4 regions of the Rahnella sp. CFA14(1/10) genome follow, and region 1 is predicted to be linked to each of the others. Evidence: predicted binding sites of a transcription regulator. Region 1 holds the regulator's gene; each other region holds the start of a gene.
The links. The regulator PhoB, encoded in region 1, activates phosphate uptake and scavenging genes when phosphate is short. The targets are predictions, from matches to a motif close to CTGTCATAAAACTGNCNNAT.
Positions count from the first base shown of each region.

Region 2: the regulator PhoB is predicted to act here: its motif matches at 1,507-1,526, upstream of EVX52_RS22795 (MIP/aquaporin family protein).
Region 3: the regulator PhoB is predicted to act here: its motif matches at 1,857-1,876, upstream of EVX52_RS06180 (phosphoethanolamine transferase).
Region 4: the regulator PhoB is predicted to act here: its motif matches at 1,517-1,536, upstream of pitA (inorganic phosphate transporter PitA).

Region 1 covers NZ_SEWS01000012.1:96,426-100,767, reverse strand. The annotation lists gene sbcC (exonuclease subunit SbcC) at 1-575, opposite strand, end outside; gene sbcD (exonuclease subunit SbcD) at 572-1,810, opposite strand; gene phoB (phosphate response regulator transcription factor PhoB) at 2,038-2,727, shown strand; gene phoR (phosphate regulon sensor histidine kinase PhoR) at 2,750-4,069, shown strand; gene EVX52_RS21720 (DNA-binding transcriptional regulator) at 4,103-4,342, opposite strand, start outside.
Region 2 covers NZ_SEWS01000014.1:33,285-37,626, forward strand. The annotation lists gene EVX52_RS22780 (1,4-dihydroxy-2-naphthoate polyprenyltransferase) at 1-203, shown strand, start outside; gene rraA (ribonuclease E activity regulator RraA) at 324-809, shown strand; gene zapB (septal ring assembly protein ZapB) at 874-1,113, opposite strand; gene EVX52_RS22795 (MIP/aquaporin family protein) at 1,691-2,539, shown strand; gene glpK (glycerol kinase GlpK) at 2,585-4,108, shown strand; gene glpX (class II fructose-bisphosphatase) at 4,254-4,342, shown strand, end outside.
Region 3 covers NZ_SEWS01000002.1:574,773-579,114, forward strand. The annotation lists gene EVX52_RS06170 (DUF2891 domain-containing protein) at 1-797, shown strand, start outside; gene lpxA (acyl-ACP--UDP-N-acetylglucosamine O-acyltransferase) at 841-1,629, opposite strand; gene EVX52_RS06180 (phosphoethanolamine transferase) at 1,988-3,622, shown strand; gene EVX52_RS06185 (LysR family transcriptional regulator) at 3,659-4,342, opposite strand, start outside.
Region 4 covers NZ_SEWS01000006.1:136,174-140,515, reverse strand. The annotation lists gene pitA (inorganic phosphate transporter PitA) at 1-1,445, opposite strand, end outside; gene EVX52_RS13590 (NAD(P)/FAD-dependent oxidoreductase) at 1,756-2,979, shown strand; gene EVX52_RS13585 (hypothetical protein) at 3,463-3,771, opposite strand; gene EVX52_RS13580 (methyl-accepting chemotaxis protein) at 3,813-4,342, opposite strand, start outside.

The DNA of each region.
Region 1 (4,342 bases):
TGTTGCTCAAAGACGCGCTGAGACAGCCGTCCGTAAATTTCGGTGCCGGTCAGTTCTTCCAGCAATTCGGCGCGGTCGTTGGCATCAGCATTCAGAAACGCGGCGAACTGCCCCTGAGACAGCATCATGGATTTGGTGAAACGGCCGAAATCCAGCCCGGTCAGTGTGGCGATGGCGTCGAGTTTGTCGCGCACTTTATCGGCCAGAATTTTGCCGCCGGCCAGTAACGCCAGCTCGACTTTCGGTGCCTGCAAGTTGCCATCCGGCGAATTTTTAGCACGACGCTGGCTCCAGAATGCGCGGTAAGCTACGCCTTTAACTTCAAACTCCACCTCAGCCAGCGATTCGGCGGTGTGGCGGGTCATCAGTTCGTTCTGGCTTGGTGTGATGTTCAGACGTGGCGTCTGATGATAAAGCGCCAGACAAATGGCATCAAGCAGGGTGGTTTTCCCTGCACCGGTCGGGCCGGTGATCGCGAATAATCCGTTGCTGGCGAACGGCTCGGCAGTGAAATCAATTTTCCATTCGCCTTCCAGCGAGTTCAGGTTTTTTAAACGCAGGCTGAGAATTTTCATTGTGCGCTGTCCTCTGCATTCTGACCGTGCGTGACCTGCTCAACAACCTGAGCAAAAAGAGTGCGCATCCGCGCCTGACGGGGGGCATCAGGGTCCGGCTCCAGCGCCAGCCGCCGTTCAAAGACGTCGCTGACGCTCAGTTCACTGAGGGTCTCTTTTTCCTGCTGCTCAATGCTGCTGATGCGCTGTTCTTTGCTGCGGCGCAACAGGACAACTTCCACCGGCAAATCCGCAGTCAGCGCCTGAATACGCCGCTGAATATCGCTGAGATAATCCTGCGTGGCGACTTCGATATCAAGCCAGACGGGTTTTTGTGCATCGCCGCCTTCGAACTGCGCCAGTTGCTTTTCAATTTCCGCCAGCGAGCCTTTGAGTATCTGCATGGGCTGGAAAACAGGAATTTCCAGCGTGTCGATGGCACTGAGCGTTGCCCCGTCGAAATCGAGCAGATACACACTTTTGGCTTTGCTCAGTTCGTCAAAGCTCAGGGCAATTGGCGAACCGCTGTAACGGATGTGGTGAGTTTTTGCGACGCACTGTGCGCGGTGAATATGGCCAAGCGCCACATAATCAACCGGCGGGAACGCCTGCGCGGGGAAGGCGTCAAGTGTGCCTATATAGATGTCACGCACGGAATCAGAAGTACTGACGCCAACGGTGGTCAGATGGCCGGTTGCAATAACGGGCAGCGGTATGCCAAGTTCATCACGCCTGGCCTGCGCGGCCTGCCAGAGCGCGTCATAATGTGCGGCGATGGCTTCCTGCAATGCCAGTTGTTTGTCGCTGCCGGACTGACCGGCCTGACTGGCCAGCAGATCACGCGGGCGTAAAAACGGGATGGCACACAGTACCGCGCCCGGTTTTCCGTCACGCTGACTGAGCACCAAAATCTGTTCAGACAGATTTTCGCCGACAGTGGCAATCACCCGCGTATTCAGGCAGGAAAGTAGCTCGCGTGATTCATTAAGTGTTGCGACGGAATCGTGGTTGCCAGCCAGTACCACCAGCTGACAGCCGGTTTGTTGTAATTCCACCACGAAGCGGTTATACAATTCGCGGGCATAACTGGGCGGTGATCCGGTATCGAAAATATCACCCGCGACAATCACGGCGTCGACCTGATGTTGCTGCACCTGACCGGTCAGCCAGCGCAGAAATGCCTGATGTTCGGCTGCACGGCTTTTGGTGAAAAAGTACTGGCCAAGATGCCAGTCTGACGTGTGGATCAGGCGCATGAGACTCCTGTATGAACCCTGGATGACGACAATGGGGCAAAGTATAAACGTCGGCGGGGGGAGATGTCCCCGATAAATCAGTCCAATTTCAGCAAGATGGCCGCTAATTATCTGTCATATTTGACTGTAATGAACCATTCTTTTCGTTCATAAATCTGTCACAAAACTGACGCATAATGGCGCCCGCAATCAAATAAAAGATCGCTAACCTATTGGCAGGACCTACGATGGCTAGACGTATATTGGTGGTTGAAGACGAAGCTCCAATCCGTGAAATGGTGTGTTTTGTACTGGAACAAAATGGCTATCAGGCCGTAGAAGCTGAGGATTTTGATTCAGCGATTGGGCAGCTTGTTGAACCTTACCCTGAACTTATCCTGCTCGACTGGATGTTACCTGGCGGTTCCGGTATTCAGTTTATTAAGCATCTTAAACGTGAGGCGCTGACCCGCGAAATTCCGGTGATGATGTTGACCGCACGCGGTGAAGAAGAAGATCGGGTGCGTGGCCTCGAAGTCGGTGCCGATGATTACATCACCAAACCGTTTTCCCCGAAAGAGCTGGTTGCCCGCATTAAAGCGGTGATGCGTCGCATCTCGCCAATGGCGGTGGAAGAAGTGATCGACATGCAGGGTTTAAGCCTGGATCCCTCGTCTCACCGGGTGATGGCCAACGAACAGGCGCTTGATATGGGGCCGACAGAATTTAAGTTATTACACTTCTTTATGACGCATTCTGAACGTGTTTATAGCCGGGAACAGTTGCTCAATAACGTCTGGGGCACTAACGTTTATGTGGAAGATCGCACCGTAGACGTGCATATTCGTCGTTTGCGTAAGGCGTTGGAAACCAGCGGACATGACAGAATGATCCAGACTGTTCGTGGTACCGGATACCGTTTTTCAACGCGTTATTGAGTCCTCACAGCGGAGAATCTGTGTGCTAGAACGTTTGTCATGGAAACGATTGGCCGGCGAATTTTTTCTCTTTTGTCTGCCAGCGTTAATTCTCGGTATTTTCGTCGGTCATTTCGGCTGGCTCCTGTTTGTGTCGCTGGTTGCGGCACTGGGCTGGAATTATTACAACCAGCTTAAACTCTCTCACTGGCTGTGGCTTGACCGCAGTATTACGCCGCCGAACGGCCGCTGGAGCTGGGAGCCGCTGTTCTACGGGCTTAACCAGATGCAGATGCGCAACCGGCGCCGGCGTCGCGAATTAGGTCAGTTGATCAAACGTTTTCGCAGCGGTGCTGAATCGCTGCCCGATGCCGTGGTGCTGACTACGGAAGAAGGCAATATTTTCTGGTGTAACGGGCTGGCGCAGGATCTGCTCGGTTTCCGCTGGCCGGAAGATAACGGGCAACATATCTTCAACCTGCTGCGTTATCCGGAATTCCGGTTGTGGATCCAGACCCGCGATTTCAGCCGGGCGCTGAATCTGCAACTCAATAATGAGCATTACGTCGAGTTTCGCGTTATGCCTTATTCAGAAGGGCAACTGCTGATGGTGGCACGCGATGTCACACAGATGCGTCAGCTTGAAGGTGCACGGCGTAACTTCTTTGCTAACGTCAGTCATGAGCTGAGAACCCCGCTGACCGTATTGCAGGGATATCTGGAAATGATGGAAGACGCCAAACTGGAAGAACCTTTCCGCACCAAAGCACTGGATACCATGCAGGAACAGACGCGGCGAATGGACGGGCTGGTGAAGCAGTTGCTGACGCTGTCGAAAATCGAAGCTTCAGCGAATATTGATTTGCATGAGAAAGTCGATATTCCGGTGATGCTCGGTATGCTCGAACGTGAGGTGCAAACGTTAAGCAACGGCCGGCATGAGGTGGTGTTTCGCATTAATGACAAACTGAACGTCTTTGGTAATGAAGATCAGTTGCGCAGTGCGGTATCGAATCTGGTGTATAACGCCGTCAACCACACGCCTGCCGGGACGCGGATTGAAGTCAGCTGGCAGCAAACGCCGCATGGCGCGCAATTCCAGATCAGTGATAACGGGCCGGGCATTGCGCCGCAGCACCTCCCGCGCCTGACCGAACGTTTTTACCGGGTCGATAAGGCCCGCTCGCGGCAGACCGGCGGCAGCGGACTCGGGCTGGCGATCGTCAAACATGCGCTCAGCCATCACCACACCAAACTTGAAGTCATGAGTGAAGTGGGGGTCGGCACGCGCTTCATGTTTACGCTGGCACCGAAGTTGATTGTTCCTCCGGAACAGGCCAGCCAAAGCGATGTAAAGGGATAAAAATCAAGCCACAGCAACAAGCTGTGGCTTCTTTTAGCAAATGATCTGTAACCCTTTTTCTTCGATTAATAGCAGTAAAAGCAGGGCGGCACCCGTTGGTTTCGTTTCGTTGCGTTCCCATTTTTGAATACTGTTAGCCGACATATTGATGAGTCTGGCCAGCACACCCTGACTGATTTTTTCTTTCTCACGCAACGCACGAATATGTTCAGCTGAACTTTCGGCAAAGGCTCTCAGCCGCTCTTCCTGAACGGCCTCATCAACAATTTTGTT
Region 2 (4,342 bases), on a different contig from region 1:
TGTGTCTGGTCATTTTCTCCGCCGTATACCTGCATCATTGGACCGGCTGGCTGTTTATTCTGGCGATTCCGATGCTGGCGAAACATGTGGCGCGGGTGATGAAATCCACAACATCCACCGAAGTCCGCCCGTTACTGGAACATATGGTAAAAACGGCGTTGCTGACTAACGTCTTGTTTGCAGTAGGACTGTTACTCAATTGAACAAAGTTGGCCTGATGTGCGTTTATCAGGTCACTTTTCACATTTAACAATTGATGATTTTGCCAACATCCGCCGGAAAGGGATATACTGAGCATTCATGCAGCAACCAGATGAAAACCTATGAAATACGATACTTCCGAACTTTGCGACATCTACCATGAAGAAGTGAATGTCGTCGAACCCTTGTTCTCCAACTTTGGCGGCCGTACTTCATTTGGCGGGCAAATCACCACTGTGAAATGCTTCGAAGATAATGGCTTGCTTTATGACCTGCTGGAAGAAAACGGCCGTGGCCGTGTGTTAGTGATTGATGGCGGCGGTTCTGTGCGTCGCGCACTGCTGGATGCCGGACTGGCACGCCTCGCGTTCCAGAACGAATGGGAAGGCATCGTGATTTATGGTGCAGTCCGTCAGGTTGACGATCTCGAAGAGTTGGACCTGGGTATTCAGGCGATGGCGGCTATCCCGGCTGGCGCAGGCAGTGAAGGAATCGGCGAAAGCGACATTCGTGTCAATTTCGGCGGCGTCACCTTCTTCTCCGGCGACCATCTTTATGCCGATAATACCGGTATCGTGCTGTCAGAAGACCCGCTCGATATAGAATAATTTTCTTCTGTGCACAACAAAAAAGGACGCCTTGGCGTCCTTTTTTATTTGGAATATGAAGTCATTAAACTTCTTCCATTTTTCCCAACAGTGCACGCAGACGATCCTGCCATACGTGTTGTTCTTCTTTCAGCTGCGCATTTTCACGCACCAGAGACTCATGATTGCCGCTGGCTTGCTGAACTTCCTGAGACAGGGCGTTGTTCTGCTCTTTCAGTTCTTCGATTTCCATCTGCAACAGAGTAATGGTATCGATCGCTTGCTGAACTTTAGCTTCTAATTTCTCAAATACTTCAAATGACATTTTTCGGTCCCCTTATGTTCGCAAGGCGCACATCTTATGTTCTGCCGCATCGTCCGGACACGGCTCAAAAATTCCTGCACTCCGTCGATTTTTATAACGAATTCATCAGAGAATTGCATAAAACCGGCAGGTGTCTTAACGGGTGATTGTATGTAGCCAGCTTTGATCTGTCTACCCGCAACCCCTCTATCCACGCAGTCTGTTGCAATTTTACAGTGCCGGGTATCAGGAAATGCCTAAAAAGCAGCGTCACACGCCAGAAATAGCCTTTAATGCCGAATAACCGTAGCCACCGTAAAACACGTAATAGTGATGCTCGTTTGTCAGCAACGCGCGCTGAAAATGTTAAATCCAGGCCTTTTGGCGCGGCATCATGGCCCGACAATACGCGAAATCGCTCATTTTTATGACGCAACACACAAAATTTGATTTCGCTATTTCTCGTTTATGCTCGTTAACGATAAATTCACATTACGTTCTCATTTAATGATGAACGCCAAAATCCGATTACGTTCACAAACGATATAACAGAAAAACTATAACTAACCATTAACATCATCCTTAGCAGGATCAAACTATGAGCCAAACCATGAGTTCCACATTAAAAGGTCAGTGCATCGCTGAGTTTCTGGGTACCGGGCTTATCATTTTCTTTGGTGCGGGCTGTGTCGCAGCAATGAAACTTGCCGGGGCAACCTTTGGCCAGTGGGAAATCAGTATCATCTGGGGTCTGGGTGTGGCAATGGCCATCTACCTGACAGCCGCCATCTCCGGTGCACACCTGAATCCGGCGGTGACCGTTGCACTTTGTTTGTTTGCAAACTTTGAAGGACGCAAAGTTCTGCCTTACATCGTGGCACAGGTCGCCGGTGCTTTTTGCGCCGCTGCACTGGTTTATGGCCTTTACTACAATCTGTTCTTCGATTTTGAGCAAAGCCACAATATGGTCCGCGGCAGCGTCGAAAGTCTGGATCTGGCCGGTATTTTCTCTACCTATCCGAACCCGCACATCAGCGTATTGCAGGCGTTTCTGGTAGAAACGGTGATTACAGCCATTCTGATGGCGTTAATCCTCGGCCTGACTGATGATGGCAACGGTATTCCACGTGGCCCGCTGGCACCGCTGCTTATCGGTATCCTGATCGCGGTTATCGGTGCATCCATGGGGCCACTGACCGGATTCGCCCTGAACCCGGCCCGTGACTTCGGTCCGAAAGTGTTCGCCTTCTTCGCTGGCTGGGGCAAGGTTGCCTTCACCGGTGCGCGCGATATTCCTTATTTCCTGGTGCCAATTTTTGGCCCGTTGCTCGGGGCTTCTCTGGGTGCCATCGCCTACAAGGCGCTGATTGGTCGCCATTTGCCAAATCAGATTAATGAACCGGCAGAAGAAAAAGCACCTCAGCCATCCAAACAACGTAAGGCCTGATCGGCTAAACTGTTCCACAGCTTACTCATTCGTAGGATGAATATTATGTCAGCAGATACGACTCACGAAAAAAAATACATTGTTGCACTCGACCAGGGTACAACCAGTTCACGCGCCGTAGTTCTGGATCACGATGCCAATATCGTCAGCGTGGCACAACGCGAGTTCACCCAGATCTACCCGAAATCGGGCTGGGTTGAGCATGACCCGATGGAAATCTGGGCATCGCAAAGCTCGGTGCTGGTGGAAGTGTTGGCAAAAGCCGACATTAATTCCGATCAGATTGCCGGTATCGGTATCACCAACCAGCGCGAAACCACCATTGTGTGGGAAAAAGAAACTGGCAAGCCAATCTATAATGCGATTGTCTGGCAATGCCGCCGCACTGCTGACATCTGCGAAACGCTGAAAAAAGACGGTCTGGAAGAATACATTCGCCACAACACCGGCCTGGTTATCGACCCGTACTTCTCCGGTACCAAACTGAAATGGATCCTCGACCACGTTGAAGGTTCACGTGAACGCGCTAAACGCGGCGAACTGCTGTTCGGCACCGTCGACACCTGGTTGGTCTGGAAAATGACGCAGGGTCGTGTTCACGTGACGGATTACACTAACGCCTCACGTACCATGTTGTTCAACATCCATGACCTTCAATGGGATGAGCGTATGCTTGAAGCGCTGGATATTCCGCGTGAAATGCTGCCGGAAGTTCGCCCTTCTTCTGAGATTTACGGCCAGACCAACATCGGGGGTAAAGGCGGTACACGTATCCCTATCGCCGGTATCGCCGGTGACCAGCAGGCGGCCCTGTATGGCCAGCTGTGTGTCCAACCGGGAATGGCGAAAAATACCTACGGCACCGGTTGCTTCCTGCTGATGAATACCGGTACTGAAGCGGTAGCGTCTAAAAATGGTTTGCTGACTACCATCGCCTGCGGTCCGCGCGGCGAAGTGAACTATGCGCTGGAAGGTGCTGTGTTTGTCGGCGGTGCGTCCATTCAGTGGCTGCGAGATGAACTGAAGCTTTTCAGCGATGCAACCGACTCCGAATATTTCTCCATGAAAGTGAAAGACACCAATGGTGTTTACGTGGTGCCCGCCTTCACCGGCCTCGGCGCGCCTTATTGGGACCCGTATGCCCGCGGCGCTATCTTCGGTCTGAGCCGTGGTGCGAACAGTAACCACATTATCCGCGCGACGTTGGAATCTATCGCCTACCAGACCCGCGACGTGCTGGATGCGATGCAGGCCGACTCAGGCGCTCGTCTGCAGGCGCTGCGAGTGGATGGCGGTGCGGTTGCCAATAATTTCCTGATGCAATTCCAGTCAGACATTCTCGGCACCCGTGTAGAGCGCCCGGAAGTGCTGGAAGTGACCGCGCTGGGTTCTGCCTACCTCGCCGGTCTGGCCGTCGGTTTCTGGAGCGATCTGGAAGAGGTGCGCAGCAAAGCAACTATCGAACGTGAATTCCGCCCAAGCATTGAAACGACGGAACGTAATGTCCGCTATAAAGGCTGGCAAAAAGCGGTGGCACGTGTTCGTTCCTGGGAAGATCACGACGAGTAATCGCCGGGTATTTTATCGCCAACACCTCTTTCTGAAACTCCCCGCCTGGGGAGTTTTTTTATGTGCCTTTTCCCATTGTGCTAAAATCTGCGGCACAGATGAGCCTCGTCTCACCGACCTCTTTTTTCTTTCTACAGGCTTTCCAATGAAACGTGAATTAGCAATCGAGTTCTCCCGCGTGACCGAAGCTGCTGCGCTGGCTGGTTACAAATGGCTGGGGCGTGGTGATAAAAA
Region 3 (4,342 bases), on a different contig from region 1:
TTCCACAACTGCCGGAAGCAGAAAAAATCATTGAGGTGGCCGGCCGGCATTTCACGGCAGAAAATGTCGCCGGTGAAATGGCCTATCTGCAACAGACGCAACATGCCGGATTTGAACGGCCGTATGGCTGGGCGTGGTGTCTGGCGCTGAGCCAGCAATTGCATGAAATGACCCTGCCACAGGCTGCGGAATGGGCGAAAACGCTCGCGCCCATGAGCCGGTTCTTCGAAAAGAGTTTTAGCACGTTTCTGCCAAAGGCAACCTATCCCCTGCGGGTCGGCAGCCATTTCAACACAGCTTTTGCCCTGGCGTTAACACTGGATTATGCCCGCTGTGTTAAGCATCACAAACTGGCAGAATTGATCGAAGAAACGGCATTGCGCTGGCATCTTGAAGATGTGCATTGTCAGGCATGGGAACCGGGCGGTGATGAATTCCTTTCACCTTCCCTGATGGAAGCTGAACTGATGCGCCGAGTTTTACCGCCCGAAGCATTTGTGACCTGGTTTGGCCGTTTTTTACCGGATCTGGCGCACAGCCAGCCTGCGACACTGTTTATCCCCGCCACGGTCACTGACCGCAGCGACGGTAAAATTGGCCATCTGGACGGGCTGAATCTCAGCCGTGCCTGGTGTCAGCGTTCGCTGGCCTCTGCGCTGCCAGCGGGTGATCCGCGTGCGGTCTTGCTACGTCAGACGGCAGAAGCCCATCTGCACAGCGCGCTGAACCATCTCGACAGCACCTATATGGGCGAGCACTGGCTGGCAACCTTTGCCCTGTTAGCACTCGAAGCCTGACAGCCCGTCACCTCTGTTCAGCCGCAGGATTACCCTAAACCCGTTAACGAATGATCCCGCGCGCTGAATGAAGGAAAAAAGCATTGAAGTGGCACAGTAACGGATATTCCGTGCTGAGCCGCTCAATTTCTGACTTTACCCGTTCAATCGTTTCCTGCCGGTGATAAAGCAAATCGTACAGATAGCGGATGATATTTTGCTGCGTACTGCCAGCCCGGCAAAATTCTGCTGTCTGCTCGTTTATCCCTTTAGGTACCGCGCGGTTTCCGCCTGCCATCACAAACGGCGGCACATCCTGCACCACACACGTATTGGCAAGCAAACGGGCTCCCGCACCAATAATACAAAACTGATGCACTGCGCTCAGGGCATCAATCCGCGCATCATTACCTAATAAAACATGCCCTGCCAGAGCACTATGTTCGCCAATGAACGTGGCATTTCCCACCTGGCAGTCATGGCCGAGATGGACACCCCGCTCAAAAATATTCAGATGCCCTATCCGGGTCATACCGCCGCCCTGTACAGTGCCTCGATGTAATGTGGCATGGCAGCCAATCTGGTTTCCATTGCCGATTTCCAGCCCGGTAGGTTCTCCGGCGTATTTCAAATCCTGACTGATTTCGCCAATGGATGAGCCTCTGCCAATCTGATTATCCCTACCTATTTTGGTATTGCCGTTGATGATGACATGCGAAGAAATGCATGTTCCTTCGCCAATTTGCACACCCGCTGAAATAACACAAAAAGGCCCGATAACCACTCGCGGCCCAATAATCACACCGGGTTCAATAATGCTGCTGGCCGCAATGATGGCCGAAGATGAGATCAACACGAATATCCTTCTGACAGCCCGCAGACAGTCAGTGATGAATTAAACCGGTCAGGCATAATCAGGGAAAGACAAAATGAGCGGAGGGAAACGCGCTCAGAGAGGTTTAAACAAAGGGTGTTTCGTTGAACATCCACATCGCTACGCCGGTGAGCATAAGGCTTCATGCAAGAAAAGGCGGTCTCTTATATTTTATATATTTTCTGAACTTTTTCAGAAACGCTGCAGGATGAAGGATTTATGACGGGTAGATTAAGGCTTTCTTAAGCTTGGATGAATATTCTTATGAATATTCATTTCCGTACGTTATCTTTCCCTCACATTAACCCTGCTACCGTCATTTTGTTGGGAGTTTTCATTGCGCTATATATTTCCGAAGATCAGCTACTTTACGCTGACTTTATTGCTGACCCTGTATTTTACCTTTGTGGTTAACTTACCTATTTTGTTGCATTTTTACCGCATCTTAAATGCACTGCCCGCATACAATCTGGCTTTCGCCCTGAGCATTCCGGTCGCGCTGTTTGCCGCACTGAACTTTGTGTTCACCCCTTTCAGTTTTCGCCCGTTGCTTAAGCCATTCTTCATTATCGTGCTCCCGGTCAGTGCCCTCGCCAGTTTCGCGATGATGACCTTCCAGGTCGTTTTCGATCGCGGCATGATCGAGAATATCCTCGAGACGCAATCTGCTGAAGCATCTTCATACCTGAATCTGAAAGTGGTGCTGTGGTTTGTCTTCACCGGCGTTTTGCCCGCGATTTTGCTTTTCCTGACACCGGTCAGCTATGAAAAAACACCGCTGCGCCGTCTGGGAGTACGCCTGGTGTCAATGGTGATTTCATTGCTGGTCGTTGCTTCCATTGCCGGCGTTTTTTACAAAGATTATGCTTCCGTTGGCCGTAACAACCGCACTCTGAATCTGGAAATCGTACCGACCAACTATCTTTACAGTGCGTTCCAGTACATGAATCACCGTTACTTCACACCGAAAATGCCGTTCCGGACTCTTGGTAATGATGCAAAACTGGTACAACAACCGGGGCAAAAACCCAATCTGGTGTTCCTGGTGATCGGGGAAACAGCACGGGCGCAAAATCAGTCGTATGAGGGATACGCCAAACCAACCAATCAGTACACGCAAGCCATTCCGGACGTGGTGTACTTTACGAAGATGACGTCATGCGGTACGGCAACGGCAATTTCTGTGCCGTGCATGTTCTCAAACATGAAACGCACCAGTTACGACGCCAACCGCGCCCGTAACAGTGAAGGTTTGCTGGATATTCTGCATAAGGCCGGCGTTTCAGTATTCTGGAAAGACAATGACGAAGGCTGTAAAGGGGTCTGCGACCGTGTGCCGAATGTCACCATTAATACCCAAAAAGACGGTAAATATTGTGATGGTGATACCTGCTACGACATGGCACTGATGCAGAATATTGATGATGACATCAAGGCTGACGGCAAAAATACGCTGATTAGCTTACATCTGATCGGCAGCCACGGCCCGACATATTACAAACGCTATCCTCAGGAATTCCGCAAGTTCATGCCTGACTGCCCGCGCAGCGACATTGAAAACTGTTCACAAGAACAACTGGTGAATACCTACGATAATACGCTGCTTTACACGGATTACATGGTGTCGCAGGTGATTGAAAAAGCGAAGCAGTATCAGGATAAGTACAATGTGGCCGTCATTTATCTTTCCGACCATGGTGAATCCTTGGGTGAAAATGGCCTGTATCTGCACGGTACGCCTTACAGCGTGGCACCGGCGCAACAGACCCATGTGCCGATGCTATTCTGGCTGTCTGATGGCTATGTCAAAGCGCAGGGAATAGATATGCAATGCCTGAAATCCAATGCTGCGAACAAAGACGTTTCGCAGGATAACCTGTTCCACACCGTGCTGAGCGCGATGAACGTACAGACCTCAGAACGTGATCCACAACTGGATATTCTGGCGGCCTGCCGCCCATCTCAGAAGTAGTCACGCCCGTAGCTGAAAGGGTTTGCTGCCAGAATGTTATGGCAGCAAACCGCACTCTGTCAGAATGCTTGTTGCCAGTGCGCTGACCGTTTTATCGAACTGCTCAGATTGATTATCCATCACCATATACAGTGCCGTTTGCCGCACCGTTCTGGTTGTTAATTCAAGACGGCGAAGCAAACCGCTCTCCAGCGTTTTCTCCACACTTTCCAGCGGCAGCCAGCCGTATCCTACGCCCACCATAATCGCTTCCATCGCGGCCCCGACAGTAGTGAAGGTCCAGCTGGCACGGGTGCCGGATGGTGCATTTTCATTACGCGGCGAGTGCCGGTCGGCCACGCTGATCAGCGGGAAGCGTGCCAGGTCCTCTGCGGTCAGCGGAACGGCGAGGCTCATCAGCGGATGATCGTTTTTCGCCACCGGGACAAAATCCACGTCCAGCAGAAAGCGTCCCTGTATGGCATTTTCCGGTGCCAGCGTGGTGATGTATAAATCAGCAGACCGTTCGTTTAATTGCTCCAGGCTTTCTCCGCGCAAAATTTCCGTCAGGTGCACCCGGGTATCGGGAAATTGTTGTTGAAAACTTTTAAGCGCGCGAAACAACCGGTATTTCGGAAAGACGCTGTCGACCACCAGGCTCAGTTCGGTGCGTGTTCCGCCTTTCAGCCCGGCAGCGCGGTGCTCAAGCTGCAAAAAGGCTGAAATAAGCGGCATTGCCTG
Region 4 (4,342 bases), on a different contig from region 1:
GTTAATATCCACGCCATCGCGATGTTTTTCACGGTTTTCGACTGCACACCGCCGCCATCGACAATCATGGTGCCCGCGACGGCAGACGACAACACATGCGTGGTGGAAACTGGCATGCCGGTGTAGCTGGCTACGCCGATGGAAACTGCCGCAGTAAGCTGTGCTGACAGCCCCTGTGCGTAAGTCATGCCTTTCTTACCAATCTTCTCACCGATGGTGGTCGCAACACGTTTCCAGCCAATCATGGTACCCAGTGCCAGCGCCAGCGCTACCGCGATAATGATCCAGATAGGTGCATATTCGACGGTTTGCAGAATGTCGGTTTTCAGCTCGCCGAGGAAGCGTTTATCTGCGGCGGAAGTTTCCGGCAGCTTCGCCACTTTATCCGCAGTATCAGAAACACACATCAGCAGGCGACGCATATGGCTGCGTTCGTCCGGTGACAGGTCGCTATAAGATTGCAGATTAGTCAGCAGGCTTTGCGCACGACCAATGGCGTCAAGTGCGTGGCTGCTGTCGCAGTGGAACACTTTGGGCTCGTCAGTCGGTGCGATATTAACATCAGGTGCAGGCACTATCGGTGTCAGTGCTACCACATGCGGTACGGCATCAGCATGTTGCTGATAATACTGTCCGAGGTGGGTCACGGCGTCGCGGGTACGGGTAATGTCGTAACCGGTTGCACTCATGTTCAGCACAAAACCCGCCGGAGCCACACCAATCAGAACCAGCATGATCAGGCCAATACCTTTCTGACCATCATTAGCGCCATGAGAGAAACTCACGCCGATAGCCGACAGGATCAGGCCGATACGTGTCCAGAATGGCGGCTTTTTCTTGCCATCTTTCTTTTCCCGTTCAGCAGGGGTCAGGTGGATACGTGCATGTTTCTTGTTGCCACTCCAGTAACGGCGCAGCAGGAAAATCATGGTACCTGCCATAATCATCCCGACCAGCGGGGAGACGATCAGTGAGGCAAAAATACCGATCATTTTGGGGATGTTTAACGCATCGACCACAGAGGTGTGAGTCATTAATGCATTGGTCAGCCCTACGCCAATGATGGCGCCGATCAGGGTATGGGAACTGGACGCCGGCAGGCCGAAATACCAGGTGCCAAGGTTCCAGATGATCGCCGCCAGTAACATAGAAAACACCATGGCAAGGCCATGAGCAGAACCCACGTTGAGCAGCAAATCAGTTGGCAGTAAATGAACGATGGCATAAGCCACACTCAAACCACCGAGCAGGACGCCAAAGAAGTTAAATACCCCTGCCATCACGACCGCTAATTGCGAACGCATTGCCCGGGTATAGATGACGGTTGCCACTGCGTTGGCCGTATCATGGAAGCCGTTAATGGCTTCATAGAACAGAACAAACAGTAACGCGAGAATCAATAACGAACCGGTATGAATATCCAATCCGGCAAATAGATGCAGCATAATTGTTACGCCAGTTAGTGGTCATGAACGCCGCGCATTATCTGCGAGAACAGGGGGAGGGGAAAAGGAAAATATGACATTTTTTTGACTAAAAACAGTCCAATATCTACCCTGGATTTGGTTAAGTTTTTATTTATCAAAAAGTTATTCCTCCTTTGGTGATTGAAACATTTACTTACGACGTTCAGGAAACGGTCTGTTGGCTGGTTTAACAGGCGCCTGTCCCTTACAATCCGCGGCTCAACGCCCCGGTAAACAGGGCGAACCTTATGTAAAACGTAGTTGAATTTCCGTAAAAGAGAGGCCGAAAGTGGAACAGGTTGATGTGGTAGTCATTGGTGCAGGTGCGGCAGGCATGTTCTGCGCGGCGCAGGCCGGACAAGGTGGCTGCCGGGTTCTGCTGCTGGATAACGGCAAAAAAACCGGACGCAAAATTTTGATGTCAGGCGGCGGACGCTGCAATTTCACCAACCTTTATGCTGAACCCGCTGCCTATCTTTCCGAAAATCCGCATTTTTGTAAATCCGCGCTGGCGCGTTATACCCAGTGGGATTTCATCGATATGGTCAACCGTTACGGCATCGCCTGGCACGAGAAAACCCTCGGGCAGTTGTTCTGCGACGACTCGGCACAGCAAATCGTCAGCATGCTCGATAAAGAATGCGAGCTGGGCAATGTCGATGTACGCCTGCGCAGCGAGATTTCCGATGTGCAGAAAACCGAAAATGGCTTTGTCATCAAGGTGAATGGCTCAACTGTAAGCACTCACTCACTTGTTATTGCCAGCGGCGGGCTTTCCATGCCGGGGCTGGGCGCGACACCCTTCGGTTACCGTCTGGCGGAACAGTTTGGCCTGAAAGTGCTGCCGACCCGCGCCGGTCTGGTGCCGTTTACCCTGCACAAACCGCTGCTCGATCATTTGCAGACGCTTTCCGGCGTGTCAGTGCCTGCGGTTCTGACTGCGCAAGACGGCACGGTTTTCCGTGAAAGCATTCTTTTCACCCATCGTGGCATGTCCGGTCCGGCAGTTTTACAGCTTTCGAGCTACTGGCAGCCGGGTGAGTTTGTGAGCGTTAACTTACTTCCTGATGTGGATCTGGCGGCGTTTCTGAATACGCAGCGTCAGGAACACCCGAACCAGAGCCTGAAAAATACGCTGGCGATGCAACTGCCGAAACGTCTGGTGGAGTGCCTGCAAACGCTGGGTCAGTTGCCGGACGTCACGCTGAAACAGCTGAATGTGCCGCAGCAGGCGGAACTGGTTGAACAACTGCAAAACTGGCAGGTTCAGCCCAACGGCACCGAAGGTTACCGCACGGCAGAAGTGACGCTTGGCGGCGTCGATACCAAAGAGTTGTCGTCCAAAACCATGGCCGCCGCTAAGGTGCCGGGCTTGTATTTTATCGGTGAAGTGGTGGATGTCACCGGCTGGCTGGGTGGATATAACTTCCAGTGGGCGTGGAGTTCGGCGTGGGCCTGTGCGCAGGATCTGGTGGTGTTTTGCAATAATAAAAATGATGATCTGAATAAATAGTTGGTGATCTCACCTGCATTTGAGACATTAAAGTTCGTGATCCAGAGCACCACGACAAAAAATCTAATTGTGATGTCAAACAGGAAAATCTCCCCTCTCAAAAGCAGAAAAACACGACATAGGGTAGTGGTCGCCACTGACCGACAGACCCTATGTCGTGTTTAGCGAGCGGTTCACGCCGGTGGCATGAGGACGTTGGGTTGCATAAGCAGGCTAGCGGCTTGCCGCGTTTATCTGTCCAGATGTTTTAATGCCACCTGTGGGCGGTATTGTTTTTATTACGGGATAATCACAGCGGGTTTGTGAGGTTGGGCAGTCTACGCGTAAAACCCAATAATACGAACCACAAGAAACCCCGCCACCCTTTCTGAGGTAGCGGGGTCAGCTAAAACGTACTTTTAGGATACGGTCACTTTGAACTCATAGTCTCCTGTCGTGAACGGCAGCCTGACTGGCGTTTTGGAGTCCCCCGGTAACACCTTCTCAGGACAAAAAACCTTTCAAATTTTCCAGCATATTGGTCATCATGCCGAAGGCCATATTTACGCTGTGAATGCTGTAATACAGCGTAATATCATTGCGCATCAGGTAGGTTTCAAAACGCTTATCTGCCAGCACCGCCTGAACTTCCAGACTGCGATCGCGGAAATGTCGGCAGTTATTAATGTACAAATCCAGTGAACGGTATTCTCCCGTAGCAAGCTGATTCACCAGCACCGCCATCTGTTCGAAGCTCTCGATCAGCGCCCTGTGTTTTTCCAGATGGCCGGCATGCTCCTGAAGATTTTCCATAATGACGTTCTCCCGGTAACGAGACGACGGCAAAAGCCTGATCAGAAGCTTTGCCAGTCGGACTCATTTGTGGAGTGCGCACCCGGCTTTTCCGTGCGTGGAAGGGCGGCTAGTGCCCGCGCCGGTTTTGCCCGGGACTGATGCTGAGCCGTGGCGTCGCTGAGACGGAATTCGCCGACCAGTCTCGCCAGGCCGTCAGCCTGATCCTGCAACGAGCGCGAGGCTGAAGAGGCTTCCTCTACCAGCGCGGCGTTCTGCTGAGTCACGTCATCCATCTGATTGACCGCCTGATGTACCTGAGAAATCCCCTGACTCTGCTCTGTTGCCGCAGCGGCAATCTCGTTGACCAAATCAGTCACCTGACGGATGGCATTACCCATGGAGTTCATGTTCTCGCCGACATCGCCCGCCTGATGGGCACCGGCTTCGATCAGGCTGTAGGAAAGGTCGATCAGTTCTTTTATCTCACGCGCGGCGGTGGTCGAACGTTGAGAAAGATTTCTGACCTCTCCTGCAACAACAGCAAAGCCTTTACCGTGCTCACCGGCACGTGCCGCTTCCACGGCGGCAT